Regions from separate parts of the Leucobacter sp. GX0328 genome, predicted to be linked through region 1. Evidence: predicted binding sites of a transcription regulator. Region 1 holds the regulator's gene; the other holds the start of a gene.

Region 1 (14,317 bases):
CGCAGATCAGCACTTGGAACCAGCCGAGGCCCTCGCCGAGCTTGCCCGCGAGGCGGCGCATCGCGAGCGGGGCCGAACCGCGGAAGCGGTGGCCGATCGCGTAGTCGAGGAAGAGGATCGGGATGCCCGCGGTGAGCAGTGCGACGATGTACGGGATCAGGAAGGCCCCGCCGCCGTTCTCGTACGCGACTCCGGGGAATCTCCAAATATTTCCGAGGCCGACTGCGGATCCGATCGCCGAGATGATGAATCCGATTTGGCCTGTCCACTCAGCACGCGGTGGCGCACTCTGAACAACAGTGTTCTGGCTCACGCTGTTTCGCTCCTATCGCAAAATTCGTACTCGGAAGAGCGTAGCACCGTGCAGCAAATTCCCAGCACTCATCCTTGACTTTGTACGGATCAGCTGAAAATGATACGAGATCTACTGGGCGTTCGATGGACGCACGCGCATGGAATCGACATGCTCCGCAATCGTCTCCGATGCGGCCCAGCGCTGCTGCAGCCGCACGAGGAGTGCCTGCATGCCAGCGCCGTCCGTGCCCGGCGCGAGCAGCAGATGCACATCGACCTCTGCCTGCAGCAACCGCGCCTCGGGGTCGCCCGGGAGCAGCGCGAGCGCGTCGAGCCCGGGGTCGCTCGATACCGAGACGAACGCCGCCCGCACCGCGGGGTCGGCCCAGGCCGGGAGCCTCCGCTCGCCGAGCGCCATCGCGCGCAGGGAGGGCCGGCGCACCCCGAACTCCTGATCGGCGGAGCCCGGATCGACGATGACGAGGTCGGTCTCCTCCTGCGCCGCGGCGACCGCGAGCTGCGGAGCGGGCACCGGGATCGGCCGGGCCTCCGGGTTCCAGCGGCGCATGGCATCGGTGGAGCTGAACGCCGGCATCACCGTGCGCCCGTCGGGGCCCGCGACGGTGACGATGGAGAGCTCCTGCGATTTCTCGACGACGCGCCCCTCGGGAGTGATGCCGGTGTCCCCGGCCTCGGCGAGCAGCGGCACCAGCAGCCTGACCTTCGAGATCTCCTGCAGCGCGGTCGCGTGCGCCTCGCCGAGCGCGTGCAGAGCGCCGGCCTGCTCCCCCGGCCCGGCCTGCACGAAAGCCTGCGCGGTCCGGCGCAGGGCCGCGACGGCTTCGGCGTACGCTGCGGGCGTCGAGCCGTCATCGTCGGCAAAGGCCGAACCATGATGGTCGAACGTGCGCCCTTCCCAGGGGAAGCCCGCCGAATCCGCCGAACCGCCCGGGACGAGGCTCGTCGGAACTCCGGTCGAGCGCGGGGCGTCGCCGGTGGAGGGGAGCTTCTTGATCGCCAAGGCGCTAGCGCCCCGCGACGTCCAGCGCGGCCGGGAGGGAGAAGGCGCCGTCGTAGAGCGCCTTGCCGATGATCGCGCCTTCGATGCCGAGCGGAACGACCTCTCGCAGCGCTGCCAGGTCATCGAGGCTCGAGATGCCGCCGGAGGCGATGACCGGGCGCGACGTGCGGCTGCACACCTGGCGCAGCAGCTCGACGTTCGGGCCGCGCATCATGCCGTCCTTCGTGACGTCGGTGACGACGTAGCGCGGGCACGCGGCTTCTTCGAGCCGTGCGAGCACGTCCCAGAGGTTGCCGCCGTCCTCGGTCCATCCGCGGGCGGCGAGGGTCTCGCCGCGAACGTCGAGTCCGACCGCGATCTGCTCGCCGTAGCGGGCGATCACCGCATGCGTCCATTCGGGGTTCTCGAGAGCGGCCGTACCGAGGTTCACGCGCCGCGCCCCCATTTCGAGCGCGGCTTCGAGGCTCGCGTCGTCGCGGATGCCGCCCGAGAATTCGATGTTCACCCGGCCGCCCGTGCGCTTGATGATCTTGCGTGCGACGGCCACGTTGCTCCCACGGCCGAACGCCGCGTCGAGGTCGACGAGGTGGATCCACTCGGCGCCCTGCTCGACCCAGTCGAGAGCGGCGTCGACGGGGCTGCCGTAGTTCTTCTCGGTGCCGGCCTCGCCCTGCGTGAGGCGAACGGCCTTGCCGTCGACCATATCGATGGCCGGCAGCAGCTGCAGCTTCGGGCCTTCGGCCAGTTCAGTCATGATGTGTGTTCGCTCCTTAGCGAGTCGCGTCGATTCGGAAATCCCGAGATCCAGTTGCGCAGCAGCCGGATACCGGCTTCGCCTGATTTCTCGGGGTGGAACTGGGTGGCGGTGAGGGGGCCGTTCTCGACGGCGGCGATGAACTTCTCGCCGTGCTCGGCCCAGGTGACGAGCGGCCGCACGGACGCGCCGCGGCCCTCGATCGTCCACTCCGTCGCCGCATTGCTGTGCACGAAGTAGAAGCGCTCGTCGGCGATGCCGTCGAAGAGCCGCGACCCCGCAGGGGCCTGCACCGTGCTCCAGCCCATGTGGGGCAGCACTTCGGCGCGGAGTTCGCGCACGGTTCCGGGCCACTGGCCGAGGCCGTCCGATTCGCGCCCGCGCTCGATACCGCGCTCGAACATCACCTGCTCCCCGACGCAGATCCCGAGCACCGGCCGCCCGCCGGCGAGCCGCCGGTCGATGAGCTCGTCGCCGCGCACCTCGCGGAGCTGCCGGATCACGGCGTCGAAGGCGCCGACGCCGGGAACGAGCAGCCCGTCCGCCTCGGCGACGGCCTTCGGGTCGCGTGTGAGGAGCGGCTCGGCACCGGCCTTCGCGAGGGCCTTCAGCACCGAGTGGACGTTGCCCGAACCGTAATCGAGCACGGCGACGCGTGCTCCGGTCACAGAGCGCCCTTCGTGGAGGGAATGCCGCTCTCGAGGGGGTCGACGGACTTCGCAGTGCGGAACGCGCGCGCGAACGCCTTGAACTCCGCCTCGGCGATGTGGTGCGGGTCGCGCCCCTCGACGAGCTTCAGGTGTACCGTGAGACGCGCGTTCAGCACGAGGGCCTCGAAGAAGTGGCGCACCATCGAACCGGTGAAGTGGCCGCCGATGAGGTGGAATTCGAAGCCCGCGGGCTCGCCCGAGTGCACGAGGTACGGCCGGCCCGAGATATCGACGACGGCCTGCGCGAGCGACTCGTCGAGCGGCACCGCCGCATCGCCGTACCGCATGATGCCGCGCTTGTCGCCGAGCGCCTCGAGGATCGCCTGGCCGAGCAGGATGCCCGTGTCCTCGACGGTGTGATGGACGTCGATATGCACGTCTCCCTGCGCGCGCACCGCGAGGTCGGTGCGCGAATGCTTGGCGAACGCCGTCAGCATGTGGTCGAAGAACGGGACGCCGGTGTCGATATCCGAGACTCCGGTGCCGTCGAGATCGATGCTGAGGGAGATCTGCGACTCGCTGGTCGAGCGCTCGATCGAGACGGTGCGTGCAGCTGATGTCATGGGCAACAGTCTAGTGCGACGGGGCGCGACGATGCCTCGGAGCGGCAGCGCGGGACCCGGATCGAAACGCCGGAGGGCTGCACTACCGTTCGAGCCGCGAGATCGCGTCGATCAGCGCGCTCGTCTCGGTCTCGGTGCCGACCGTGAGCCGCAGGTGCCCGTCGATGCCGAGGTTGCGGATCAGGATGCCTTGGGAGAACAGCGTCTCGAACACCGCGTCGGGGTCGTCGAAGCCGCCCACGAGGAGGAAGTTCGCGCCCGACGGGTGCACGCGGTAGCCGAACTCGGTGAGGGCCGCGGCGAGGCGTTCGCGCTGCTCGCGGATGTCGGCGACCGTGGCGAGCATCTCGCCCGAATGGCGGATCGCCGCGGTGGCGGCCGCCTGCGTCAGGGCCGAGAGGTGGTAGGGCAGACGCACGAGGCGCAGCGCGTCGATCACCGCAGGATCCGCGGCGAGGTAGCCGAGCCGCACCCCAGCGAACGCGAACGCCTTGCTCATGGTGCGCGACACCAGCAGTCGGTGACGCCCCGGCAGCAGCGTGATGGCGCTCTCGCCGCGGTCGTCGAACTCGCGGTACGCCTCGTCGACGATGAGCATGCCGTCGAAGGCGTCGTAGGCGGCGCGCACGGTGTCGATATCGAGGCGGGTTCCGGTCGGGTTGTTCGGGCCGCAGATGATCGCGATGTCGGGCCGTTGCTCGCGCAGAGTCTCGGCCACGAACTCGGGCGTCAGCGCATACCCCTCGGGGCGCTCGATCGGCACCCAGGCGGTGTCGGTGCCCGACGCGAGCAGGGGGTACATGGAATAGGTCGGGGTGAAGCTCAGCAGCGACCGGCCCGGGCCGCCGAAGGCCTGGAGGATCTGCTGCAGCACCTCGTTCGAGCCGTTCGCGGCCCAGAGCTGCTCCGAGGCCAGCCCGTGACCGAGGTACCCGGCGAGCGCATCGCGGAGTTCGGTGAACTCGCGGTCGGGGTAGCGGTTCACCGAGCGGACCGCTCGAGCGAGCGATTCGGCGATGTCGGCGACCACGGCCTCCGGCAGCGGATGGGTGTTCTCATTGACGTTCAGGCTGATCGGCACCGGATCCTGGGGGGCGCCGTACGGCGCCTTGCCGACGAGCGTGCTGCGGAGCGGGAGGTCACTGAGACTGGTCACCCTCACCATTCTAGGGTCGACCCGCGCTCACTCCGCCGAGTCCACGGGGAAGCCGAGCTCGGCGCCGGAGACGACCGAGGCGGAGTGCGCGTAGCGCAGCGGCACGGCGATCGCCTCGCCGGCCTGGACGCCGGACCCCTGGAGCTGGTTGAGCTGCACGATCTCGGCGACGAGATCGCGCGGATCCTGCGTCGGGTCGAGTTCGGTCGCGAGCGACCAGAGGGTTGCGCCCGGCTGCACCACGACGTACTGGAACTCCGCATCGCCGGCGGCGTTCGACGCCTGCGCCTCGGGGGCCGCGAATGCCGCGACGAAGGCCAGCAGCGCCGCCACCAGCACCGTCGCGAACGAACCGAACACGACCCGGCCGCGCCGGGTCAGGCGGAGCTTGGGGGCCTCGTGCGAGATCACTGCGCTCATGTCTGGGTTCCTTCCTGGTGCATCCGCCTACGCGAACATCTGTTTCGAATATATCTTCGAACGATCGAAAACGCAACGATTCTTCGAATACGTGTTCCGATCGCCTTTCGCGACACTCGAACATATGTTTGCCAGTGATCGAGCGGGGCCGCTAGGGTTTCGAAGCAACGGGATCACTGAAACAGCACCCACTGACATTCACGGTCCCGCCGCCAGTCCCGTCGATCGGCGCAGGCATTCCCGCAACGGAAGGATCGCGATGAGCACCTCGGATACGCCGCCGCAGGGTCGCAGGCTGAGCGAGAAGCAGCAGGCGATCCTGGAGTACATCTGCCGCACCGTCGAGTCCCAGGGCTACCCGCCGAGCATGCGCGAGATCGGCGACGCCGTCGGCCTCTCGTCGCTGTCGAGCGTGACCCATCAGTTGAGCCGCCTCGAGCTCGCGGGGTATATCCGCCGCGACCCGAACCGGCCCCGCGCGCTCGAGATCCTCATCGAACTCGCGAGCACGAGCTCGGCCATCGCCGATGCGCCGTCGCAGCAGGCGGAGGAGGCGGCGTACGTGCCCCTCGTCGGTCAGATCGCCGCCGGTGTGCCGATCACCGCCGAGCAGCAGGTCGAAGAGCTCGTACCGCTGCCCCGGTCGCTCGTCGGCGACGGGCAGCTGTTCATGCTGAAGGTGGTCGGCGATTCCATGATCGACGCCGCGATCTGCGACGGCGACTTCGTGGTCGTCCGGCAGCAGCGCGAGGCCGAGAACGGCGACATCGTCGCGGCGATGCTCGACGGCGAGGCGACGGTGAAGGTGTTCCGCCGCCGGGACGGCCATACCTGGCTGCTCCCCCGCAATAGCGCGTTCGAGCCGATCCTCGGCGACTACGCCGAGGTGCTCGGCAAGGTCGTCGCGGTATTCCGCTCGGTCTGATCGCTCCTCGGCCCCTGCACGGCGCGTCGGGCGATGTCTCCGGCCGCGCGACCCGGGGCCTCGCCCGACGGGAAGGCCGGGGTCGGTGACCCTACTCCCCGCCCTCCGGCTGCGCTTCCGCAGCGGCGCGGGCCGCGGGCGCGAGCGCGTCGAGGATGCGCCCGATCGCCGCGTCGTCGTGCGCAGCGGTCGCGAACCACGCCTCGAACGCGCTCGGCGGCAGATTCACGCCGCGGTCGAGCATGGCGTGGAAGAAGGCCGGATAGCGCCACGCCTCCTGAGACCGCATCTGGGCGTAGTCGCGCGGGGCGCTCGGGAAGTCGCCGAACACCGGCGCGAGCAGCGTGCCCGCGCGCTGCACCCGGTGCGGCACTCCGGCCGCATCGAGCGCGCTCGCCAGACCCGCGGCGATCGCGTCCGCGGCACGGCCGAGACGCGCGTAGGCGTCGTCGTCGGCGAGGCGCAGCGTCGCGAGGCCCGCCGCGACGGCCACCGGGTTGCCCGACAGCGTGCCGGCCTGGTAGACGGGCCCGAGGGGCGCGAGCAGATCCATGAGCTCGGCCCGACCGCCGAGGGCCGCGAGCGGGAGGCCGCCGCCGACCACCTTGCCGAAGGTGAACAGGTCGGGCGCGATCCCTGGCGCCACCGTCGCCGATTCGATGCCCCAGTACCCCGATGGGCCCGAGCGGAAACCGGTGAGCACCTCGTCGAGGATGACGAGCGCGCCGTGCGCGTGCGCGAGGCGGATCATGGCCTCGGTGAAGCCGGGGGCGGGCGGCACGATACCCATGTTCGCCGCCGCGGCCTCCGAGATCACCGCGGCGATGCGGTCGCCGTGCTCGGCGAAGGCGGCCTCGAGCACGGCGACGTCGTTGTAGGGCAGCACCAGCGTCTGCGCGGCCGTCTGGGCAGTCACGCCCGCGGAGCCCGGCAGCGCGAGCGTCGCGAGCCCCGACCCGGCTTCCGCCAGCAGCCCGTCCGAGTGCCCGTGGTAGTGCCCGGCGAATTTGATGATCAGGGGCCTGCCCGTCGCGCCGCGGGCGAGGCGGATCGCCGTCATCGTGGCCTCGGTGCCGGTCGAGACGAGGCGCACCCGCTCCACTTCGGGAACGCGTCGCACGATCTCCTCGGCGAGTTCGGCCTCCTCGGGGGCCGATGCGCCGAAGCCGAGCCCGCGCGCCGCCGCGCGCTGCACCGCGGCCACCACATCGGGGTGGGCGTGCCCGAGGAGTGCCGGCCCCCACGACGCGACCAGGTCGACGTACTCGTTGCCGTCTGCATCGACGACCAGCGGCCCGGCCCCCGAGACGAGGAAGCGCGGAGTGCCGCCGACGGAGCCGAAGGCGCGTACGGGCGAGTTCACGCCGCCCGGGATGACCCGCGCGGCCCGCTCGGCGAATCGGGCGCTCGACGCGACGTCCCGGCTCATCGCAGCCACCCCGCGAGTTCGACGGCGAAGTAGCTGAGGACGGCGTCGGCCCCCGCGCGTTTGATGCTCAGCACCGATTCCTCGATCGCGCGGCGACGATCGAGCCAGCCGTTCGCGGCGGCCGCTTCGATCATCGCGGCCTCCCCCGACACCTGGTAGGCCCAGACGGGCACCGGGCTCTCGGCGGCGACCTCCGCGAGCACGTCGAGGTACGACATCGCGGGCTTCACCATCACGAAATCCGCGCCCTCGTCGAGATCGAGGCGCGCTTCGCGCAGACCCTCGCGCCGATTCGCCGGATCCTGCTGGTAGCCGCGGCGGTCGCCGACGAGCTGGGATTCGACGGCATCGCGGAACGGCCCGTAGAACGCCGAGGCGTACTTCGCGGAGTACGCGAGCAGGGCCGTCTCCTCGTGGCCCGCGCCGTCGAGCGCCTCGCGCACCGCGGCGACCTGGCCGTCCATCATGCCCGAGAGCCCGAGCACCGCGGAGCCCGCGTCGGCCTGCGCGACGGCGATCGAGCGGTAGCGTTCGAGCGTGGCGTCGTTGTCGACTCCGCCGTCGGGGTCGAGCACGCCGCAGTGCCCGTGGTCGGTGAACTCGTCGAGGCACAGGTCGGTCTGCACGACGAGCGCGTCGCCGACCTCGGCCGTCACGGCGCGGGCGGCCGCGTTGAGGATGCCCTGGGGGTCATCGGCGGCTCGACCGAGGGCGTCCCGCTTCTCGGGGATGCCGAAGAGCATGATGCCGCCGATACCGGCCTCGGCCGCTTCCGTTGCGGCCCGGCGCAGCGAATCGAGCGTGTGCTGCGAGGTGCCGGGCATCGACGGGATCTCGCGCGGGCTCGCGATGCCCTCGCGCACGAACGCCGGCAGGATCAGCTCGGCGGGGTGCAGGCGGGTCTCGGCCACGAGCCTGCGCAGGGCGGGGGTGCGCCGCATGCGTCTCGGCCTGATGGTGGGTGCGTGGGTCATGGTGCGGTGTTCCTGTTCGCGGTGGTGGGTTCGGCGGAGGGGTGCGGTGCGCCCGGGCCCGTGATGCGCGCGGCGAGCAGCTGCTCCGCGGCGTCGAGCATGGCGGCGATGGTGTGGTGCGCGGCGACGACGTCGGGGGCGATGCCCGACCGCTGCAGGGCGCGTGCGGTCGGCTCCCCCATCGCGACGACGAACGAGGCCGGGGGCAGGGGCGCGAATCGGCGCGCGATCTCCCGGGCGACGGAGGCGCTGCTCGCGAGCAGGATCTCCGGGCTGCCCGCCGCGACGGCATGGGCGGCGACCGGGTCGTCGGCGGTCGGCAGGGTGCGGTAGGCGTCGACGCGGTCGACGTCGTGGCCGGCGTCGCGCAGCGCGGTCTCGAGCTCGGTGCCGGCGATCTCGGAGAGCGGCAGCAGCAGCTTCGCCGGGACAGGGATCGCCGAGCGGAGAAGCTCCGCGAGCCCGGCGGCGGAGAACTCCTCCGCCGGGACGAGCGCCGCGGTGAGGCCGTGGCGACGGAGCTCTGCGGCCGTGGCCGGCCCGACGGCTGCGATGGGGCGGTCGTCGGCCGCCTGCGCGCCCGCCCGCGCGAGGGCCTCGGCGCCGCGCGGGCTCGTGACGACGACCCAGTCGTAGCCTCCGCGGTTCCAGGCGGCGACGGCGTCTTCGAACGGGATGGGGTCGAGGGGCGGCGCCGTCTCGATGAGCGGCACCACGTACGGCCATCCGCCGCGCTGCCGTATCGCTGCCGACCAGCGTTCGCCGGCCTCGCCGCCGCGCGGCACCAGGACCCCCCTGCCGGCGAGCGTCATCTCGCGCCTCCGAGCGGGGCGAGGGCCGCGGCACCGCGCTGCAGCAGCTCGGCCGCGACCGATCGGCCGAGCTCGGCAGGAGCCTGCGCGTCTGTGGGCGACCACGGGGCCTGCGCCGAGGCCGTCAGCGACGACGCGCCGTCGAGGCGGTACACCGCGGCGCTGAGGGTCAGCGCGCCCGCGTCGACCTTCGCGGTCGCGCCGACAGGGGCCGCGCAGCCTGCCTCGAGCGCGGCGAGCATGGTGCGCTCGGCGATGGCGGTCGCGCGCGACTCGGCGTCGTCGAGGGCGGAGAGCGCGCGGGCGATCGCGGGCGCGCCCGCGTCCTCATCCCGCACCTCGACGGCGAGCGCGCCCTGGCCGGCGGCGGTGGGCGCCTCGTCGAGCGGGAAGCGCTCGGAGATCGCGTCGGACCGGTCGATGCGATCGAGACCCGCTGCCGCCAGGATGACCGCGTCGAGGTCGACGCCGACGCGCCCGAGCCGGGTGTCGACGTTGCCGCGCAGATCGAGCACTGCGAGGTCGGGGCGTCGCGCGAGCACCTGGGCCGCGCGCCGCGGCGATCCCGTGCCGACCCGCGCTCCCGGGGGCAGCGCGGCGAGCGTGCCGCCCGGCCCGGCGCAGAGCGCGTCGCGCGCATCGGCGCGCGACGGGATCGCGCCGAGCGCGATGCCGGGGCACGGGCCCGTCGGCAGATCCTTGAGCGAGTGCACCGCGAAGTCGCAGGCCCCGGCGAGCAGCGCGTCGCGGAGCGCGCTCACGAACACCCCGGTGCCGCCGAGCTGCGCGAGCGGGGCGCGCGAGATGTCGCCCTTCGTCGTGATGATGACGAGGGCGACGTCGAGGCCGGTGGCCGCGGCGATGGTGCGGGCGACCGTCGTCGTCTGCGATACGGCGAGACGGCTGCCCCGCGTACCGACGCGGAGGAGCCCCGGTGCGGCGGGCAGCGGGCCGTCGGAGCGGAAGACGAGCCCGGCGCCCTCGTTGACGGCGTCCGGTGCGGTGGAGGTCATCGGATCGGCTCCTTCCGGCGGCGGGTCGCCGCCTCATCTGCGAGGCCGCGGGTCGCGGCGCGTGAGTGGGCGATGGTCGCGGCGAGACCGGTCCCGGCGACCCAGTCGCCGACGAGCACGACGCCCGCGGGGGGCTCGGGCGCGTCGGCCGGCGCGGGCGAGGCCATGATCCAGCGGCGCCGCGCCCACGCGACGACGCGGTCTCGAGCGATCGGCGTGCCGAGGATGCGGCCCGCGTCGCGGGCGGCGAGGTCGATCAGCTGCTCGTCGTCAAGGCCGAGCGTGCACGGGGGCTCGCCGGCGCGGCCGTACGACAGCCGCACGGCATGCCGGCCCGCCGGAAGGCCTGCCCCGCGGTCGGGCCACTTCGCGGTGACGTGCGTCAGCGCCTTGGCACGGGTGCCTCCCGCCGCTGCGCCGTCGCCGGCCGGTGCGACGAGCGCCCCGGTGCCGCGCGGGGCGCCGTCGAGCGCGGGGGCGTCGACGAGCAGCATCACGATCTCGACCGTGGAGCCGGCGGGCGCACCGGCTCCGGGCAGTGCGAGCAGGCGGCGCGCCACGGATTCGGGGGCCGCCATCACGACGGAGTCGTAGCCGCGCGGAGCGATCTCTGCGATGCCGGACGCGGCGGGGCCGGTCGCGGTGATACGCCAGTCGTCGCCCTGATGCGCGACCCCCGAGACGGTCGTACCGAGATGCAGCTCGGCGCCGAGCCCGCGCAGATCGGCCTCGAGCGCGTCGACGAGCGGGCCCATGCCGCCCGGAAGCGCGCCGACGGCGCTGCCCGCCGCCCGCGAACGGTCGCGCAGCGCGCGCGATGCCCGGAGTAGGGATCGGCCGCCGGAGTGCGCCTCGGCGAGGCCCGGCACCGCCGACACGGGCAGCTGCTCGGGCGGGGTCGAGTAGACGCCGAGGGCGATGGGGCGCACCAGGCGGTCGAGCACGCGGCGGCCGGCCCGCAGACGCACGAGCTCGGCGACGCTCCGCGCCCGGCCGCCGATGCGCCGCGGCAGCACCGGCTCGCACGCGGCCCGCAGAGCGCCGACCACACCGAGAGCCCGTACGCTCTCGCGCGAGAGCGGCGCCGCGGGCAGGCCGAGCGCGCCGGCCTCGGGGAACCTCACGGCGCGCGATCCCTGCACGCTCCAGCTGCCGAGGGGCGCCGGGGCGACGATCGCATCGGCGAGTCCCAGCTCCCCGATCAGCTCGGCTACGACTCCCCCGCGGGTCGCGAAGGCCTCGGCGCCGATGTCGAAGCGCCGCCCGTCGAGCCGGGCCCGAGCGATCTTCCCGCCCGGGCGCGGCTCGGATTCGAACACGTCGACCGCGGCGCCGCACCTCGCGAGCTCGCGGGCCGCGACGAGTCCGGCGACGCCGCCGCCGATGACGGCGACGCGCAGGTCACCCGGCATGGGCGAGCTCGACGATGCGGGTCAGGGCGTCGGGGTCTGCCGTCGGCGGCACGCCGTGCCCGAGATTCAGCACGTGACCGGGTGCTCGGCGGCCGCGCCGCAGCACGTCGCGCACATGCGCTTCGAGCACCGCGGCCGGGGCGTCGAGGGTCGCCGGGTCGATATTGCCCTGCAGGGGCACGGCGTCGCCGAGCCGCGCGCTCGCATCGTCGAGCGGGGTGCGCCAATCGACGCCGAGGGCCACGTCGCCCGGCTCGCCGCCGACGCGCGCGAGCTCTTCGAGCAGGTGGCCCGAGCCGACGGCGAAGTGCACGATCGGCACGGTACCGGCGACGGGTGCCAGCGCCGTGCGCGACGCGGGAGCCACGCGCTCGCGGTAGTCGGCGGCGCTGAGCGACCCGGCCCACGAGTCGAAGAGCTGCACCGCGCTCGCGCCCGCGTCGACCTGGGCGCGCAGGAACGCGCCGCTGAGCTCCGCGGTCCACTCGAGCAGCGCGCGCCAGGTCTCGGGGTCGGCGTGCATGAGCGAGCGCGCTCGCAGATGGTCGCGCGAGGGGCCGCCCTCCACGAGGTAGGCGGCGAGGGTGAACGGTGCTCCTGCGAAGCCGAGCAGCGGAGTCGCGCCGAGTTCGGCGACCGCGAGCGAGACCGCCCGGGCGATCGGCGCCAGGGACTGCCGGAGTCGTTCGGCCGGGTGCTCGGCCCGCATGCGCGCGACGTCGGCGGCGGTGCGCACTGGGTGCGCGAAGACCGGCCCCCGCCCGGCGACGAGCTCGACGTCGACGCCGGCGAGCAGCAGCGGCACGACGATGTCGCTGAAGAATACTGCGGCGTCGACGCCGTGCCGGCGCACCGGCTGCAGAGTGATCTCGGCGGCGAGCTCCGGAGTCAAGCAGGCCTCGAGCATCGGGGTCTGAGCGCGCAGCGCACGGTACTCGGGCAGCGAACGACCGGCCTGCCGCATAAACCATACGGGCTGCTGCTCCGGGCGCTCGCCGCGTAGGGCGCGCACGAGCGGTGCGGTCGAGGTGCGGCCGTCGCTGAGCGGGTGGCGCGCCGGGAGCGGGGCAGTGCCGTTCGGGCCGGGATTCACGGTGGGGCTATTCATCGGACGAAATAGTAACCCATAGATCTGATGAGATAGATCAGATCTATGGGGTATGTTTTCTCAGTGGCCCGAATCGGCCGACATGCCCCGGCCCGCGACTGACGAGATTTCCGATATGCTCCTGTGCTTTTCCGCTGATCACCGTACGACGCCGACCCCAGAACTCGAGAGGTTCGAGCGCCGCGGCGACGCGATCGCCGCGGCGCTGCGCGCACACGAAGCGGTGGCCGGTTCGATCGTCCTCGCGACCTGCAACCGATTCGAAGCCTATGCCGACATCCCGAGCGCGACCTCCGAAGCGGTGCTGTCGAGCATCGCCGATGCGGCAGGCCTCGAGACCGCCGCGATACGGCGCATCGCCGCCTGCAGCACCGACGAGGCCGCCGCGGAGCACCTCTTCGCCGTCGCGTGCGGGCTCGAATCGGCCGCGCTCGGCGAGGGCGAGATCGCGGGACAGGTGCGGCGCGCGCACGCGCGGGCGCACGAGCAGCAATCGGTCACCGACCTGCTCGAACGGCTGTTCCAGCGGGCGCATCGCGTTGCGCGCGACGTCAAGCACCGTACGGGACTGCAGGACGAGGGCCGCTCGCTCGTGCGCCTCGCTCTGGCGCTCGCCGAGCGGCGCATCGGCAGCTGGGAACGAGCCCGGGTGCTGCTGGTCGGCACCGGGGCGTACGCCGGCGCCACGGTCGCGGCACTGCGCGGCCGCGGGGCCGAGCGCATCGCGGTGCACTCCCCCTCGGGCCGTGCCGCCGAGTTCGCTCGCGCACGCGGGATCCGCGCCGTGCCCGAGCACGGCTTCGCGGACGCGCTCGCATCGGCCGATCTGCTGATCGCCTGCAGCAGCGTGCACGATCCGCTGCTGCACGCCCGCGACCTCGGCGACGTCGAGACTCCCCCGCCCCTCGTGCTCGACCTCGGCATGCCGCGCAATATCGACGCCGATGTCACGAGCGTCGCGGGCGTCGAGCTGCTCGACCTCGAGGCGATCGCGAAGCACGCCCCGGTACCCGAGCTGGGGGCCGCCGCCGAAGCGCGGCGCATCGTGCACGATGCCGCGATCGAGTTCAGCTCGGACCGAGCCGAGCGCGAGGCACTGCCCGCCCTCGTCGCTCTGCGCGGCCACGTGCTCGACGTATTGGAGGACGAGCTGTGCCGGGCCCGCGGGCCGCGCACGCCCGGCGACGCCGAAGCCTCCGCGGTCGAGCTCGCGCTGCGGCGCTTCACCGGCCGGCTGCTGCACGAGCCGAGCGAGCGCATCCGAGCACTCGGTCGCGCCGGTCGCAGCGCCGAAGCGCGGAGAGCGGCCGAGACCCTGTTCGGGCCGCAGTAGCCGGCCGATCACTCGAAGAGGGCCTGCGCGATGACCTCGCCCGAACGCACGCCGCCCGGCACGGCCCACAGGCCCGAGCCGATATGGCGGATGTACTCGTTCAGCAGGTCAGACTTCAACGAACGCTGCAGACGTACGAACGCAGCGGGGTCGCGCTGGAACGAGATGAAGAAGAGCCCGGCGCCGATCTGCCCGAGCCCGTTCGACCCGTCGACGTAGTTGTAGCCGCGGCGCAGAATGCGCACGCCGCCGTTGTTGCTCGCGTGCGCGAGCCGCACGTGCGCCGCCATATCGATGACCGGTGTGCCATCGGCGTGCGCCTCGAAGTCCGGCTCCTCGAATTCGGCATTGCCGGTGAGAGGCGCGCCGAGCATCTTGGTGCGCCCGAAGATG
Region 2 (14,317 bases), on a different contig from region 1:
CGGATCCCGGTCGGATCGATCTGCAGCGCCGGTACCGCTGCCGGGCGCAGCAGCGCGCCGACGGCCCAGCCCGTGCCCGTGAGCACGCGTTCGGAGCGTCTCGTGGTCGGGCCCGAGACGATCACTGCATCGGGCGAGGCGACGAGGTTGCAGGCGGGAAAGGCGAGGAGCTCCTGACGCGATGCTTCGCCCTCGTCGAGGCGCCATTCCGGGATCCAGAACCACCGCACGGCGTGAGCGATCTCGGGGCCTGCGGGCAGGCGGTGGAACTCGGGCAGGCGATCCGGGTAGAGCACGCCGCGCCGGCTATCGTTCATCGGTTCCTCCGGTCGCGCCGTACGGTCAGGCCACCCGCCGGCTCGTCGATCTGGCGCGAATCTGCAAGCCTGCAGGTCGCAGCCGATCCTATGCTCTGAGCATGGATACGAACGAGACACGCGCCGCGAACGGCGCCCACACCACGAACGGCATGCCGCGCGGTTCGACGAGTCTGACCCCGTTCCTCGCGGTCGCCCGGGCCGGCGAGGCCGTCGAGTTCTACCGCGACGTCTTCGGCGCGCGCGTCGTCGATGTGACCGAGTTCGGCGGGGTCGTCGCCCACGCCGAACTCGACTTCGGCACCGGGCACCTGCAGCTCGGCGAGCCCATGCCCGAGTACCACCTGGTGCCGGCGCCGGAGGGCGACGACGACTGCTACTCGCTGGCGCTCTACACGCCCGACGTGGATGCCGTGGTCGAGCGCGCGGTCGCCGCAGGGGCGACGGTGCGCGAGCCTGCGGCGCACTTCGTGTCGGGAGACCGCTTCGCGAGCATCCGCGACCCCTTCGGCGTGCGCTGGTCGATCATGACGCGCGTGGAAGATCTGTCCGAAGAGGAGAGCGTCGCCCGCGTCCGGGAATGGTCACGGACCTTCCAGCCGTGATCCCTGGGCCGTCCGGCGGGGATTCCCCGCGACCGTAGTGGCGAATCGCGAGCGGATAATCGAAGCACGGTGAACCCGCTATCCGCTCGTACGGGGCCTATACGGCCCGCTCAGCCCTCGATCGCGGCGAGGTGCTTCGACGTCGGCTTGACGATATTTCCGGCGTACTCGTCGTCGTGCTTCGCGACCCACTTCACGACGTAGGGGCAGACCGGCACGATGTCGAAGCCGTCGGCGATCGAACGGTCGACGGCCTCGCGCACGAGCACCGACGCGAGGCCCTGGCCGCTATAGCTCGGGTCGACGAAGGTGTGGTACAGGATGCGGTGCGGCTTCTCCCCGAAGCCGGTGACCGCGTAGCTCTCCTCGCCGATCTCCTTCGCGGCCGTGCCCTCGGCTCCCGGGTGCTCGCCGCGGTCGAGCAGCACGAAGCGCGACTCCGACTCGCGGTGCTCGACGACGAAGCGCTCCTGCGCTGTTCGATCCTGCGCTGCCTGATCCTGGGTCATGGTGGCTCCCGCCTCTCGTGGATGTCGGTGCGCGCTGCGCTGTGGATCTCACCGGTCCGCCGGCACCGGTGCCGCTCTGCGAATCTATCGCACCGTCCTCCACCGCAACAGCGCGGCCCGCCCGATCATTCCGCGGCCCCTTGCACTCCGCTCGCCCGCACGAGCATCATGAAGGCATGGCAGATCACCACGAGCATCGCGCATCCCCGCAGCATGCCGAGCATCGCGACCCGCGCGCCTTCTGGGAGGATCGTTACTCCGGAGCGGAACCGGTCTGGTCGGGGCGCGTGAACCGCTCCCTGGCGGACATCGCGGGGGAGTGGGAGCCCGGCCGATCCCTGGACCTCGGCTGCGGGGAGGGCGGCGATGTGCTGTGGCTCGCGGAACAGGGGTGGTCCGCAGCCGGCATCGATCTTTCGGAGACGGCCATCGCACGGGCGCGCGAGGCCGCGCAGGTGCGGGGGATCGGCACCGCGAGATTCTTCGCAGCGGATCTCGGCGCGTGGGCCGATGGTACGGCCGCAGAGCAGGCGCACGGGCCGTTCGACCTGGTGACGGCCTCGTTCTTCCAGTCGCCGGTCGCCCTCGACCGAAGTCGGATACTGCGCGCGGCGACGACGCGTCTCCCGGTGGGCGGTCGCCTACTGGTCATCTCGCACGCCGCGGCCCCGGGCTGGGCGCCCGACCATCCGGGGGAGTTCCCGAGCCCCGAGAGCGAGCTCGCGATGCTCGCCCTCGGTGCGGAGTCGTGGGAGATCGAGCTCGCCGAGGTGCGGGTGCGCACCGCGATCGCGCCGAGCGGCGATCGGACGGAGCTGGAAGACACGGTGGTCGTCGTCCGCCGCAAGGCGTAACCGGGACCGGGGCGCCGCGTCGCGTTAGGGTGGAGCATCCGAGAAGGTAACCGGAACCGGCGAAGGAGCAGAGTATGGGAGTCGCGCGCGTGCGTGAGCAGCTGGCGGAGCAGGGCTGGTCGGGCGAGATCCTCGAATTCACCGAATCGAGCGCCACCGTCGAGCTGGCCGCCGAGAAGGTCGGCACCGCCCCCGCCCGCATCGCGAAGACGCTCGGCTTCTACGACCCCGAAGCGCCCGAACGGGCGGTGCTGGTGGTCGCCGCCGGCGATGCGCGGGTGAACGGCGGCATGTTCAAGCGCCGCTTCGGCGGGAAGCCGCGTATGCTGCGCGCCGACGACGTGCTCGAGCTCACGGGGCACCCCGTGGGCGGCGTCTGCCCCTTCGCGAACCCCACCGAGGCCCGCGTCTTCCTCGACGAGTCTCTGCGCCGCTTCGGCACCGTGTACCCGGCCGCCGGCACCGCCGCCTCGGCGGTGGAGATCTCCGTCGAAGCGTTCGCCGGGCTCAGCGGGGCCGAGGGCTGGGTCAGGGTCACGACGGGGTGGGGCGAAGAGCCCGGAGAGCCCCAAACGGCCGCGGCGTAGCCGGTGGCGGAGCAGGAAGCGATCGACCGTGGATATCCTCATCGTCGAAGACGACGACCGCGTCGCCGGAGCCCTCGCCGGCTTCCTCGAGAAGGCCGGGTACGCGACCGTGCGCGTCGCCGAGGGCGCTGCGGCGCTCGCGGCGCTGAACGCCGAGACTGAGGCCGTGCTGCTCGACCTCGGGCTGCCCGACATGGACGGCCTCGACGTGTGCCGGCGCATCCGCGGCGTCTCGAGCGTGCCGATCATCATCGCGACCGCTCGATCGCAGGTCGAGGAGCGCATCAAGGGGCTGCATGCGGGCGCCGACGACTTCGTGGTGAAGCCCTTCGACGTGCGCGAGCTCGTCGCGCGCCTCGAAGCGGTCACCCGTCGCGCGCGCACGCTCTCGAACGACGCCGTGCCGAGCCAGAGCCTCGATGCCGACGGCGTGCAGATCGACTTCGCGAGCCGCGTCGTCGTCGTCGACGGCGTCGAAGCGCCGCTCACGCCGAAGGAGTTCGACATCGTCGCCGTGCTCGCCCGCTACCCCGGCGTCGTGGTGCCGAGCGACCGCATCATCCGCGAGGTCTGGGGCACCGACTGGAGCGGCTTCAAACGTTCGCTCGAGGTGCACCTCGGGTCGATCCGCCGCAAGGTCGCGCGCGAGGGGTTCATCGCGAACGCGCGCGGCGTCGGCTACCGTCTGCAGCTCGGATAGCCGGGCAGCCATGCGCACGCGGCTCTTCGGAGTGTTCCTCGCCCCGCTCATCTGCATCCTCCTCGCGCTCGGCGGCGCCTACGCGTGGAGCGCGGGGCGCACGATCCAGCAGGAGTTCGCCACTCAGCAGCTGGGCGACCTCAGCTACTTCGCGACCGAGGCGCGGCAGGCGCTGCGCGCCGAGAACCCCACCGCGATCGAGGGCGAGCTCGCACGCTACAGCTCGCTCTACGGGGCGCAGGCCGTCGTCGTCGACCGCGCGGGGGCGCCGTGGGCGTCGGGCGCCGAGCAGGCGCCGGTCATCGACGACGCGGGCGGCGAGCAGCTCGCTCTCGCGCTCTCCGGCCGGCGCAGCGAAAGGCCGCCCGCCGTGTGGCCGTGGTCGCCGGCCGTCGCGCCGATGGCCGAGCCGATCTTCGACGACGGCGTCGTCATCGGCGCGGTGCTCATCTCGGCGAGCACCGACGCCGCGCGCACGCAGACCCTCACGCAGTGGGTGCTGCTGCTCGCCGCTTCGATCATCATCATCCTGCTGCTCGGGGTCGTCGTGTCGCGGCTCGCGAACTGGGTACTGCACCCGATGCTCCGCGTCGACCATGCGATGGCCGCGATCGAACAGGGCGATATGGAGGCCCGCATCGACGACGACACCGGGCCGCCCGAGATGCAGCGGATGATCCGCGTCTTCAACCAGATGGCCGACGAGATCGAACGCGTCGTCTCCCGGCAGCAGGAATTCGTCATGAACGCCTCGCACGAGCTGCGCAACCCGCTCGGCGCGCTCACGCTGCGCGTCGAATCGCTCGCGACCGGCCTCGACGCATCGTGGGCCGATGAGATCGAGGAGACGCGGGAAGAGGGGCGGCGCATGTCGCGGCTGCTCGACACTCTGCTTTTCATGGCGAAGGCGATGCAGAAGGATTCGCCGTTCGCCCCCGTCGACCTCGGCGGGCTCGCGCGCGATCGGGCGGATGCCTGGCGGGCCGTCGCCGAGCGGAAGGGCGTCGGCATTGGGGTGTCGGGCGATGCGGGGGTCTGGAGCGTCACCGATCGCACGGCAGTCGAGAGCGCGCTCGACGCGGTGCTCGACAATGCGGTGAAGTTCGCGCCCGCGGGCACGGCGATCGAGGTCGACGTACGGCAAGACGGGGCGAGCGCAGGCGGTGACAGTGGCGGCGAGTACGGCACGGGCTGCGCGATCTCGGTGCGCGACCACGGGCCCGGGCTCGACCCCGACGAGATCGAACGGGCGGCGGGCCGGTTCTGGCGCAGCCCGCGCGACCAGAACGTGCCCGGCTCGGGACTCGGGCTCGCGATCGCGACCGACCTGCTCGCGTCGCTCGGCGGGCACGTGCGGGTCGCCGCGGCCGATGGCGGTGGGCTCGAGGTCGAGCTGCGGCTGCCCGGTGGAGGGCTCTGATGCGCGGCGCTCCGGCGACCCCGGGCCAGGTGCGGCTCGGCGCGACGCGGCGACTGCGCAGGCGGGCGATGGCCGTGCTCTGCGGCATCGCGCTCGTGCTGCTGCCCGCGTGCGCGCCCGGGGGCGACGCGAGCGCCGCCCCCGTCGAGATCGCGGGCGGCGACCCCTCGGGGGTCTACTACAACTACGGTGCGCACCTCGCCAGCGCGGCGGAGCGCGAGCTCGGGCTGAACATCGCGGTCGCCGAGACCCGGGGATCGGTCGAGAACCTCCAGCGCGTCGGCTCGGGCGAGGCGGACTTCGGCTTCGCCCAGGGCGACACGACCGTCGACGCGGTCGTCGGGCAGGGCAGCTTCGGCATCGCGCTCCCGATCCGCTCCGTCGCCCGGGTCTACGACGAGTACGTGCACATCGTCGTGCCCGAGGAATCGGATATCGACTCGCTCGGCGACCTCGTCGGCCACCGAGTGTCGCTCGGCGCGGAGGGTTCGGGCGTGCAGGTCATCGCCGGCCGGGTGCTCGAGGCGGCGGGCGTCGATCCCTCTTCGCTCACGAACGCGGCGCTCGGGCTCGACGATTCGCTCGCCGCCATGGGCGACGGGAGCATCGAAGCGTTCTTCTGGGTGGGCGGCCTGCCGACGCCGGGCATCGAGCGCCTCAGGGAGACCGTGCCGCTCAGGCTCGTGCCGATCGGAGCGGATGTCGTCGAACAGGTGAACGAGGGCCACAAGGGCGTGTACCGCACTGCCGAGTTCCCCGTCGGCATCTATGCCACCGAAGGGTCGGTGATCACGATGACCGTGCCCAACTACCTCATCACGAACGCGAGCGCGCCCGATCCGCTGGTGCACGATGTGCTGCGGGTGCTCTTCGAATCCCGGGCGAGCATCGCGCAGCAGGTCACCTCCGCGGGGTTCCTCGACCGACGCCAGGCCATCTTCACCAGCCCGATCGAATTGCACCCCGGGGCGGCCGAGTTCTACGTCGCATCGCGTCGCTGAGAACCGGCCGGCGGAGATTCGTTGCCGTTCTGTGACCCTCAAGAATCGCTCAAGGCTTGAGTTCGGCCCATCGAGCATGCCTACACTCGGGAAGGACGGTTCAAGGGTGAACCGATGAGCCACGGGCTTCACCGCCCCGCGATTCACTCGCCCTGATCCGAACCCGGACAGGGCTTTTCTTTTGTGAAGCGCGTGCCGCCCGCGAGGGCGCAAGGCAGATGTGGAGACAGAGATGACTACAGGCGAACCACTCGTCGTCGTCGAGAACGTGCAGAAGCACTACGGCGAATTCCAGGCGCTCACCGACGTCAACCTCACCGTGGACAAGGGCGAGGTCGTCATCGTCATCGGCCCGTCGGGCTCGGGCAAGTCGACGCTGTGCCGCTCGATCAACCGTCTCGAGACCATCACGAGCGGTTCGATCCGCATCGACGGCAAGGAGCTGCCGGCAGAGGGCAAGGGGCTCGCAGATCTCCGCGCCGAGGTCGGCATGGTGTTCCAGTCGTTCAACCTGTTCGCCCACCTCTCCATCCTCAAGAACGTCACCCTCGGCCCGATCAAGGTGCGCGGCCTGAGCAAGGCCGAAGCCGAGAAGGAGGCGATGGAGCTGCTCGCCCGCGTCGGCGTCGAGAAGCAGGCGCAGAAGTTCCCGGCGCAGCTCTCGGGCGGCCAGCAGCAGCGCGTCGCCATCGCCCGGGCACTCGCCATGCACCCGAAAGTCATGCTCTTCGACGAGCCGACCTCGGCGCTCGACCCCGAGATGATCAACGAGGTGCTCGACGTCATGGTCGAGCTCGCGAACGAGGGCATGACGATGATCGTCGTCACCCACGAGATGGGCTTCGCCCGCAAGGCCGCCGACCGCGTCGTATTCATGGCCGACGGTCAGATCGTCGAACAGGCCGCGCCGAGTGAGTTCTTCACGAACCCGCAGTCCGACCGCGCGAAGGATTTCCTCTCCAAGCTCATCGTCAATTAACCCACGGGACGGCTCGCACCCGAGCCGTCCCGTTCAACCGAAGGGAACGCACCATGCGATTCAAGAAAGCATTCGCCTCGGTCGGCCTCATCGCGGCCGCAGCACTCGCGCTCACCGGCTGCAACAGCGGCACTCCGGGCGCACCCGAAGGCGGCGACACCGGCACCGGTGACGCGGCGCTCTGGGAGGTGGCGACCGACGTCAAGCTCGACGGCAGCCCGACCTTCGACAAGATGCAGAAGGACGACAAGGTCGTCATCGGCGTCAAGGAGGATCAGCCCGGTCTCGGCTACCTCGACAACGTGACGCAGGAGCGCACCGGCTTCGACGTCGACATCTCCCGCTGGATCGCGGCCTCGCTCGGCTTCGACGAGGACAAGATCGAGTTCAAGGCCATCGCCTCGGCGAACCGCGAATCCGCGATCGTGAACGGCGACGTCGACTACTACGTCGGCACCTACTCGATCAACGACAAGCGCAAGGAGCAGATCGACTTCGCCGGTCCGTACTTCATCACCGGGCAGGGCCTGCTCATCCGCAAGGGCGACACCGATTACCAGTCGCTCGACGAGCTGAACGGCAAGACCGTCTGCTCGGCGACCGGCTCGACGCCGATCCAGAACATCAAGGAGAACTTCCCCGAGATCAAGACGCAGGAGTTCGACCTCTACTCGGCCTGCGTCGATGCGCTGCTGAGCGATCAGGTCGACGCGGTCACCACCGACCAGGCGATCCTCATCGGCTACGCGGCCCAGGACCCCGACAATCTCGAGGTGACGAGCGGCCCGCTGCTCACCGAAGAGAAGTACGGCGTCGGCCTCACCCAGGGCGATGACGTGCTCCGCGCTCACATCAACGATCTCTTCACCAACGGTGGCGACACCTGGCAGGCGATCTTCGACAAGAACCTCGGCGACTCGGGCATCAAGGTCGACCAGCCGAAGGTCGACGCGTACTAGCGGCCGCGGGTGCGAGGCAGGGGCTCCCGCCTCGCACCCCGGCTCCTGACCATCCGTCCAATAGAGAGGAAGACGCATGGACGTCATCTTCGGAAACCTCGACCTCTGGGGCAGCGCGATCAAGAACACGCTCCTCGTGTTCGTGTTCGGCGGGCTGCTCGCGCTCGTGCTCGGCATCATCGTCGGGGCGATGCGCGTGTCGCCCGTGCCCATCGCGCGCGCGGTCGGCACGCTGTACGTGAATCTCGTACGCAATACGCCGCTCACGCTGGTCTTCTTCTTCTTCGTGTTCGGATACCCGAAGCTCGGGCTCCCCGACCTCAGCCCGTTCGTGCTCGGCACGCTGGCGATCGGCATCTACACCGCGACCTACGTCGCGGAGGTGCTGCGCGCCGGCATCAACACCGTGCCGGTCGGGCAGGCCGAGGCCGCTCGAGCGATCGGCCTCCCCTTCGGGCAGGTCATGACGCTCGTGGTGCTGCCCCAGGCGTTCCGCTCGGTGGTGCCGCCGATGATGAGCGTGTTCATCGCGCTGCTCAAGAACACGACGGTCGCCGCAGGCTTCTCCATCGCGGAGCTGGCCGCCATGCGCGCCACCATCAACGACTCGCACGGCCGGCCGGGCAGCCCGATGGAGGTTCTGCTCTGGGTCGCGGCGGTGTTCGTCGTACTGGTGCTGCTGCTCAGCTGGGGCCAGAACCGCCTCGAGAACAAATGGAGGATCGCGCGATGAGCACCTCAGTCCTGTACGACGTTCCCGGTCCCCGGGCCATCGCGCGCAACCGCCTGCTCGCGGTGCTCACGGTGCTCGTCGTCGTCGCCGTTCTCGGCTTCCTCGTCTACCGCTTCACGGTCACCGGCCAGTTCTCGCCGAAGAAGTGGGGCCTGTTCAGCTACAGCGTGATCTGGGAGCAGATCGCGCTCGCGCTCGGGATGACGCTCGCCGCATTCGCCTCGGCGGCGGTCGGCAGCATCGTGCTCGGCTTCCTGCTCGCCCTCGGCCGTCTCTCTGACCACCGGGCCGTGCGGGTGCCCTTCACCGTGGTCACCGAGATCTTCCGAGCGGTGCCCGTGCTCGTGATGATGATGCTGCTCTACTTCGGTCTGCCGTCGATCGGCATCAAACTCGCCCCGTACTGGGCGGTCTCCATCGCCCTGATCATCTACAACGGCTCGGTGCTCGCCGAGGCCCTGCGCGCCGGCATCGAATCGCTGCCCAAGGGCCAGAAAGAGGCCGGGTATGCGATCGGGCTGCGCAAGAGCGGCGTCATGTGGTTCATCCTGCTGCCGCAGGCTGTGCGGGCGATGCTGCCGGTGATCGTCGCGCAGTTGGTCGTCACGATGAAGGACACGGCGCTCGGGTTCATCATCACCTACCCCGAACTGCTGCACCTGGCGAAGCAGCTGTCGAGCAATGTGCAGTTCGAGCGCCCGCTGCTGCCGGCCGCGTTCGTCATCGGCGGCATCTACATCGCCATGTGCCTCATCCTCTCGGGCCTCGCGAAGTGGCTCGAGGTCCGCATGAGCCGGTCGCCGAAGGTGAAGGCGCAGGCGACTGCGGGTGCGGGCGCGGTGCTCGTCGGCGGTGCTGCGGTCGCTGCCGTCACTGCGGATCCACGGATGCGCGAGGGCGAGACCGTCACCGAGATCATCAGCACGCAACATCTCGACGATGAGCAGTGAAGCCCGCTGAAACGGGGTTGCGGGCGGGGCGAATGAGCGCCCGCCCGTGACCGTCGTACCGCTCGCCGCCGCGCGCACCGCCGACGCCCTGGCATTCTTCGAGATGCCCGAGGGGCTCGGGTGGGGCACACTGGCGATCCTCTGCCTCGCGGCATTCGCAGCGGGGTGGATCGACGCCGTCGTCGGAGGCGGTGGGCTGCTGCAGCTCCCCGCTCTGCTGCTCGTGCCCGGCATCTCGCCGGTGCAGGCGCTCGCGACGAACAAGCTCGCATCGATCTTCGGCACGACGTCGAGCAGCTACACCTTCTACCGCAGAGTGCGGCCGAGCCTGCGCACGACGCTGCCGATGGCCGCGGTCGCGCTCGCCGGGTCGTTCGGCGGTGCCTCGCTCGCGGCCTTCCTGCCGGCGCAGGTGTTCAAGCCGATCATCGTGGCGGCGCTCGTCGTCGTCGCGCTCATCACCTTGTTCAAGCCCTCGATGGGCGCCGTGACGAAGCTCAGGTACCACGGGTCCCGGCACCTGCTGATCGCGATGACGATCGGGCTCGCTATCGGCTTCTACGACGGACTGCTGGGGCCCGGCACCGGCACCTTCCTCATCATCTCGCTGGTCGGCATGATCGGCTACGACTTCCTGCAGGCGAGCGCGAAGACGAAGATCGTGAACTTCGCGACGAACCTGGGCGCGCTGCTGTTCTTCATTCCGCTCGGCGCGGTGCTGTGGCCGTTCGGGCTCGTGATGGGCATCGCGAACTTCCTCGGAAGCCTCGTCGGGGCCCGCATGGCGATCGCCAGGGGCACCGGCTTCATCAGGGCCCTGTTCCTCGTCGTCGTCGGCGTGCTCATCGTGAAGCTCGGCTTCGACATCTGGGTCGAATTCTTCGCCGCGTAGCGGGCGCTTCGTCGGCCCGGGCACCTTCCTCCACAGGCCCGGAAATTCGCATGATTCCACAGTTTTTACTCGAACATATGTTCGACTATTGCTCTCATTCGTGAGAGAATAGAAGCATGGACGCCAGCATCGAAGCTCGCTCCGGAATCGACTCTCGGCTCGACGCACCGGAACCGCTCAGCGGCGCACTCGCGGGCGAGATCGAGGAGCTGGCGCGGCAGTTCGAGGAGCTGCTGCGAGGTTCCGGCGCGGTACCCGGGGCAGTGTCCGGTTCACTGCCGGGTGCGGCGCTCTCGGGGTCGGAGGCGCTCGCCGCCGCCGCGATGGTCGAGCGGATGTCGCGCCTGGTCGAGTCGGCGCAGGTCGCGCTCGCAGGTCGGGTCGACGACGACAGCGACCGGCCGCTCGGCGAGCCGGCGCTGGCGCACCGCTACGGCTGCACGGGAACGGTCGAGCTGCTGCAGCGCGTCACCCGGGCTCCGGCGCGCGAGATCTCGCGCCGCCTGCGTCTGGCGGCGAGCGTGCTGCCGCGGCCGGCCATGAGCGGGGGAGCGCTCGCGCCGCGGGTGCCCCACGTCGCCGAGGCCTTCGCCGCCGGCGAGATCTCGTTCGAGTGCGCGGCGATGATCACGCGCACGCTCGAGCAGTCCGAAGCGGTAGCGGCCTCCGAGACGCTCGAAGTCGCGGAGCGGGAGCTGGTCGCCGCCGCGACCGGCAGCGACGGCAAGCTTCCCGAGCACGACGACGGCATGCGCACCATGTGCCAGGTATGGAAGGCGTTTCTCGACCAAGACGGGCCCGAACCGAACGAGACGGTGCCCGAGCATCGGCGCGGCCTCCGCCTCGGTCTGGGACGCGACGGGCTCGTGCGCGTCTCGGGAGCGCTGCTGCCCGAGGCCGGCGCCGCGCTCGGCCGCCTGCTCGATGCGATGAATGCGCCGTCGGCGCTGCGCCGGGTCGCGCGGCAGGAGTCTGGGGCCGATTCCGGTGAACCCGGTGCCGATGCGCGAGAACTTCAGGCCCGAGGTCTTCAGGCGCAAGATTTTCAGAAGCACAGCGGTGTGCGCTTCGAACTCGTCGAGGATTCCGAGGCCGAGGCCGGCAATGATCTTTACGCCGACACCGGGGCCCTGCCCGCCGAGGTCGATCGGCGTACGGCCGATCAGAAGCGCCACGATGCGTTCGCGGCCGTGCTCGAGATCGCGATGCAGTCGCCCGGTGTGCCCGATCTCGGCGGAGCTCCGGTCACCGTGATGATCCAGGTGGAGCAGCGGGATGTCGAGCAGCGCCGCGGGGTCGGCTGGGTGCAGGGGCACGACGGCGTGCTCGCCCCGGTGCCCATGCACTCGGTGCGCCGCGCGGCCTGCACCGGAGCGGTGCAGCGCATGGTGCGCGACGAGCTCGGCCGCATCATCGAGCTCGGCTCGGCGCAGCGGGTGTTCAACGCGCACCAGCGCCGGGCGATCGCTCTGCGCGATGGCGGCTGCATCATCCCCGGCTGCCGGGTCCCGGCGACCTGGTGCGAGATCCACCACGTCACGGAGCACGCGAAGGGCGGCCTGACGCACACCGACAACGGGGTGCTGCTCTGCTGGCACCATCACCGCGGTCTCGAATCCTCGGGCTGGTCGATCCGCATGAACGACGGCCTCCCCGAAGTGCGGGCCCCGAACTGGGTCGACAGCTCCCGGCGCTGGTACCGCACCGGCTCGCCGCTCAGGGCTCCGAGCCACCGGTCCCGAGACCGACGGCAGCCAGACCGAGCGGCTCCGGAACTTCCAGATCGCGAACTTCCGGAACGCAAAGCCGGCTGAGCTCTATCTCTAGTACCCCGCGCAGGGGCTGCCCGGCTGCGTCGCCGTTGCGACCGCGCATCCCGGGCCGACCGAACCCCGACCGAGATAGAGGATGGCGCCGTTCGCAAGCCCCTCGAGTACACCGATACGGAGCGCGGCCACGTCGTAGCGGCCGTCCGGCAGACCGGCCACTGATGTGGTCTCCCAATCTTCAGGTTCATCGCCGCCCGAGAACGGGTCGTTCTGGGCGTTGAGCACAACAGAAATGACAGGTTTGAGTGAGGGGCCCGCAGGGAGCAAAAGGTTTGTGTACAGTCCTGATGCTGTTGTTACGACCAATACGACTGCTTCGCGCACATCAGTGGGAAGCGCTCGCAGGGGCCCGAGTACGGTTTCGAGAGCGTTCTTGACTGTCGGCCCCAGATTTCCGATGAGACCGGAGGTGAGTGCATTGAGGAGGCCGTTGACGGTGGCTTTCAGTCCAAGCAAGCCGAGCGGATCAAGAACGTTGAGCAGCGTGAGGTCGACGGTCGTACTCACTTGAGTTGTGAGGCCGTTGAGCGGACCCGAAACGACGGCTTGAACAGTGCCGATATTGGCTACCCCCACGCCTAGAACGGTCACGCGAAGCTTGGCGGTGACTAATACGTTGAGCTGAATGGCGTCGATGGCGCTGGCAAGGAGCCCTTCAATATCGTGAAGCCAATCTCCCAGAACATCCGTAACGGTATTAGTGAGCGTGGTCAGCACCTGCTCGTCGGCAAGCAGGTTCGAGTTCGGAGGCAATCCGTTGAGACCATTGCCATAGGCTCCCGGATAGGCCTCCTGTAGTAGCGCGACAGTGTTCACTCGGATCGTGCCCTGCGAGAGGTCTACACTGACTACCCCATGGCTGTCGGTAAGAGGCTCGGCCCGGTGAATGGCATTTCGAAGCGCAGCCGTGTCGACGGTTGCTGTGAGAGTGAGCGCAACGCTGTTCGTGCTCAAGACGCCGCTGACGAGTGTGGACAGGAGCCCCGTGACTGAAGTCAATAGCCCGTCCAGAACCGATTGGTTCGAAGCGAGCCCGTTGACTGTCGTCTCCAAGTTCTGCACCACGCCATCGAGCTTCTGAGTCAGACTGCCCACAGCCGGCGTTTCGATCACGAGGTCGGCGCTCGTCGCCAGGTACTCGCGCGACAAATTGCCGACCTGGGTTTCGACCCCATTGACCAGCTCCGTGCGTAGCGATGACACTCCATTCCAGGCCGCATCGCAGCCATCGAGTGCCGCGCGGCCCGTCACAGCTCCTACCTCGAGAGAAAGATCGGTGACATTGGCGAGCGTTGCGGCGACCGTCGGATCGACCTGTGAGATCAGCTGCTTGAGATTCACGGTGGCGAGCTCCGGATACCCGCTGCCTGGAGCGGTCGCGATGCCGCCGCTCGAATCGATGAACCCGGCGGCGCCCTGGGCGACACCACCGGCTGTCGCCTGCGCATACTGACCGAGCACGCCGGTCTGGTTGTCGAGGGGCAGCTGCAGCATGCCATCGCCGAGGTCGAGGTTGATCGCCTGGCCGAGTAGGCCGACATTCAGCGGGTTGCCCCAGGCAGGGGCTAGAGGCGCTGGATTCGCACCCGGGTCGGGAGTGTGTCGATCGCGGGTGCCATCGTTGGTGACGAGCACTCCGCTCGCTTCTGCGACCTGATCCAAGTCGATGCCGAGCAGTGAACCGCTGAGTGCGCGCCCCTCGCCGCGTGTTGTGAAGGCGCCGTCGGGCTGGGTGCAATCGAGAGTGCCGACCGTCGGCGCGTGCACCCACTCGGCGTCGTTCCAACTGGCGGAGGTCGTGACTCCGCCCTGAGCGACGAGCGCCGTCGATACGAGCACGGCCGCGGCCGCCGCGCCGACGCCGCGCTTCCAGAGACGGTCGGTCGGCACGAACGGACGAGCGTGCGCGGGGCGCGAAGTCAGTCTGCGCAGCAGATCGCGGAGGCTCATCGTGCTTCCCCTGCCGTAGAACCCGCGTGGAG

Evidence for each region. The regulator LexA, encoded in region 1, represses DNA repair genes until DNA is damaged. The targets are predictions, from matches to a motif close to TCGAACANNTGTTCGA.
Region 2: ACUYTF_RS03660 (DUF222 domain-containing protein) is a predicted target of LexA. The motif match lies at 10,576-10,591, and genes of this name have one in related genera.

The regions. Positions count from the first base shown of each region.
Region 1 covers NZ_JBSGPC010000002.1:307,474-321,790, reverse strand. The annotation lists gene ACUYTF_RS09695 (sodium-dependent transporter) at 1-313, opposite strand, end outside; gene ACUYTF_RS09690 (SseB family protein) at 425-1,315, opposite strand; gene priA (bifunctional 1-(5-phosphoribosyl)-5-((5-phosphoribosylamino)methylideneamino)imidazole-4-carboxamide isomerase/phosphoribosylanthranilate isomerase PriA) at 1,320-2,069, opposite strand; gene hisH (imidazole glycerol phosphate synthase subunit HisH) at 2,066-2,737, opposite strand; gene hisB (imidazoleglycerol-phosphate dehydratase HisB) at 2,734-3,342, opposite strand; gene ACUYTF_RS09670 (histidinol-phosphate transaminase) at 3,425-4,507, opposite strand; gene ACUYTF_RS09665 (hypothetical protein) at 4,526-4,918, opposite strand; gene lexA (transcriptional repressor LexA) at 5,178-5,843, shown strand; gene ACUYTF_RS09655 (glutamate-1-semialdehyde 2,1-aminomutase) at 5,935-7,272, opposite strand; gene hemB (porphobilinogen synthase) at 7,269-8,246, opposite strand; gene ACUYTF_RS09645 (uroporphyrinogen-III synthase) at 8,243-9,058, opposite strand; gene hemC (hydroxymethylbilane synthase) at 9,055-10,071, opposite strand; gene ACUYTF_RS09635 (FAD-dependent oxidoreductase) at 10,068-11,483, opposite strand; gene hemE (uroporphyrinogen decarboxylase) at 11,473-12,591, opposite strand; gene ACUYTF_RS09625 (glutamyl-tRNA reductase) at 12,707-13,924, shown strand; gene efeB (iron uptake transporter deferrochelatase/peroxidase subunit) at 13,933-14,317, opposite strand, start outside.
Region 2 covers NZ_JBSGPC010000001.1:822,571-836,887, reverse strand. The annotation lists gene ACUYTF_RS03725 (helix-turn-helix domain-containing protein) at 1-317, opposite strand, end outside; gene ACUYTF_RS03720 (VOC family protein) at 419-922, shown strand; gene ACUYTF_RS03715 (GNAT family N-acetyltransferase) at 1,033-1,431, opposite strand; gene ACUYTF_RS03710 (methyltransferase domain-containing protein) at 1,608-2,285, shown strand; gene ACUYTF_RS03705 (YbaK/EbsC family protein) at 2,360-2,872, shown strand; gene ACUYTF_RS03700 (response regulator) at 2,901-3,572, shown strand; gene ACUYTF_RS03695 (ATP-binding protein) at 3,583-4,992, shown strand; gene ACUYTF_RS03690 (TAXI family TRAP transporter solute-binding subunit) at 4,992-5,993, shown strand; gene ACUYTF_RS03685 (ATP-binding cassette domain-containing protein) at 6,226-6,972, shown strand; gene ACUYTF_RS03680 (glutamate ABC transporter substrate-binding protein) at 7,026-7,931, shown strand; gene ACUYTF_RS03675 (ABC transporter permease subunit) at 8,008-8,664, shown strand; gene ACUYTF_RS03670 (ABC transporter permease subunit) at 8,661-9,614, shown strand; gene ACUYTF_RS03665 (TSUP family transporter) at 9,718-10,506, shown strand; gene ACUYTF_RS03660 (DUF222 domain-containing protein) at 10,623-12,320, shown strand; gene ACUYTF_RS03655 (choice-of-anchor G family protein) at 12,330-14,285, opposite strand; gene ACUYTF_RS03650 (hypothetical protein) at 14,282-14,317, opposite strand, start outside.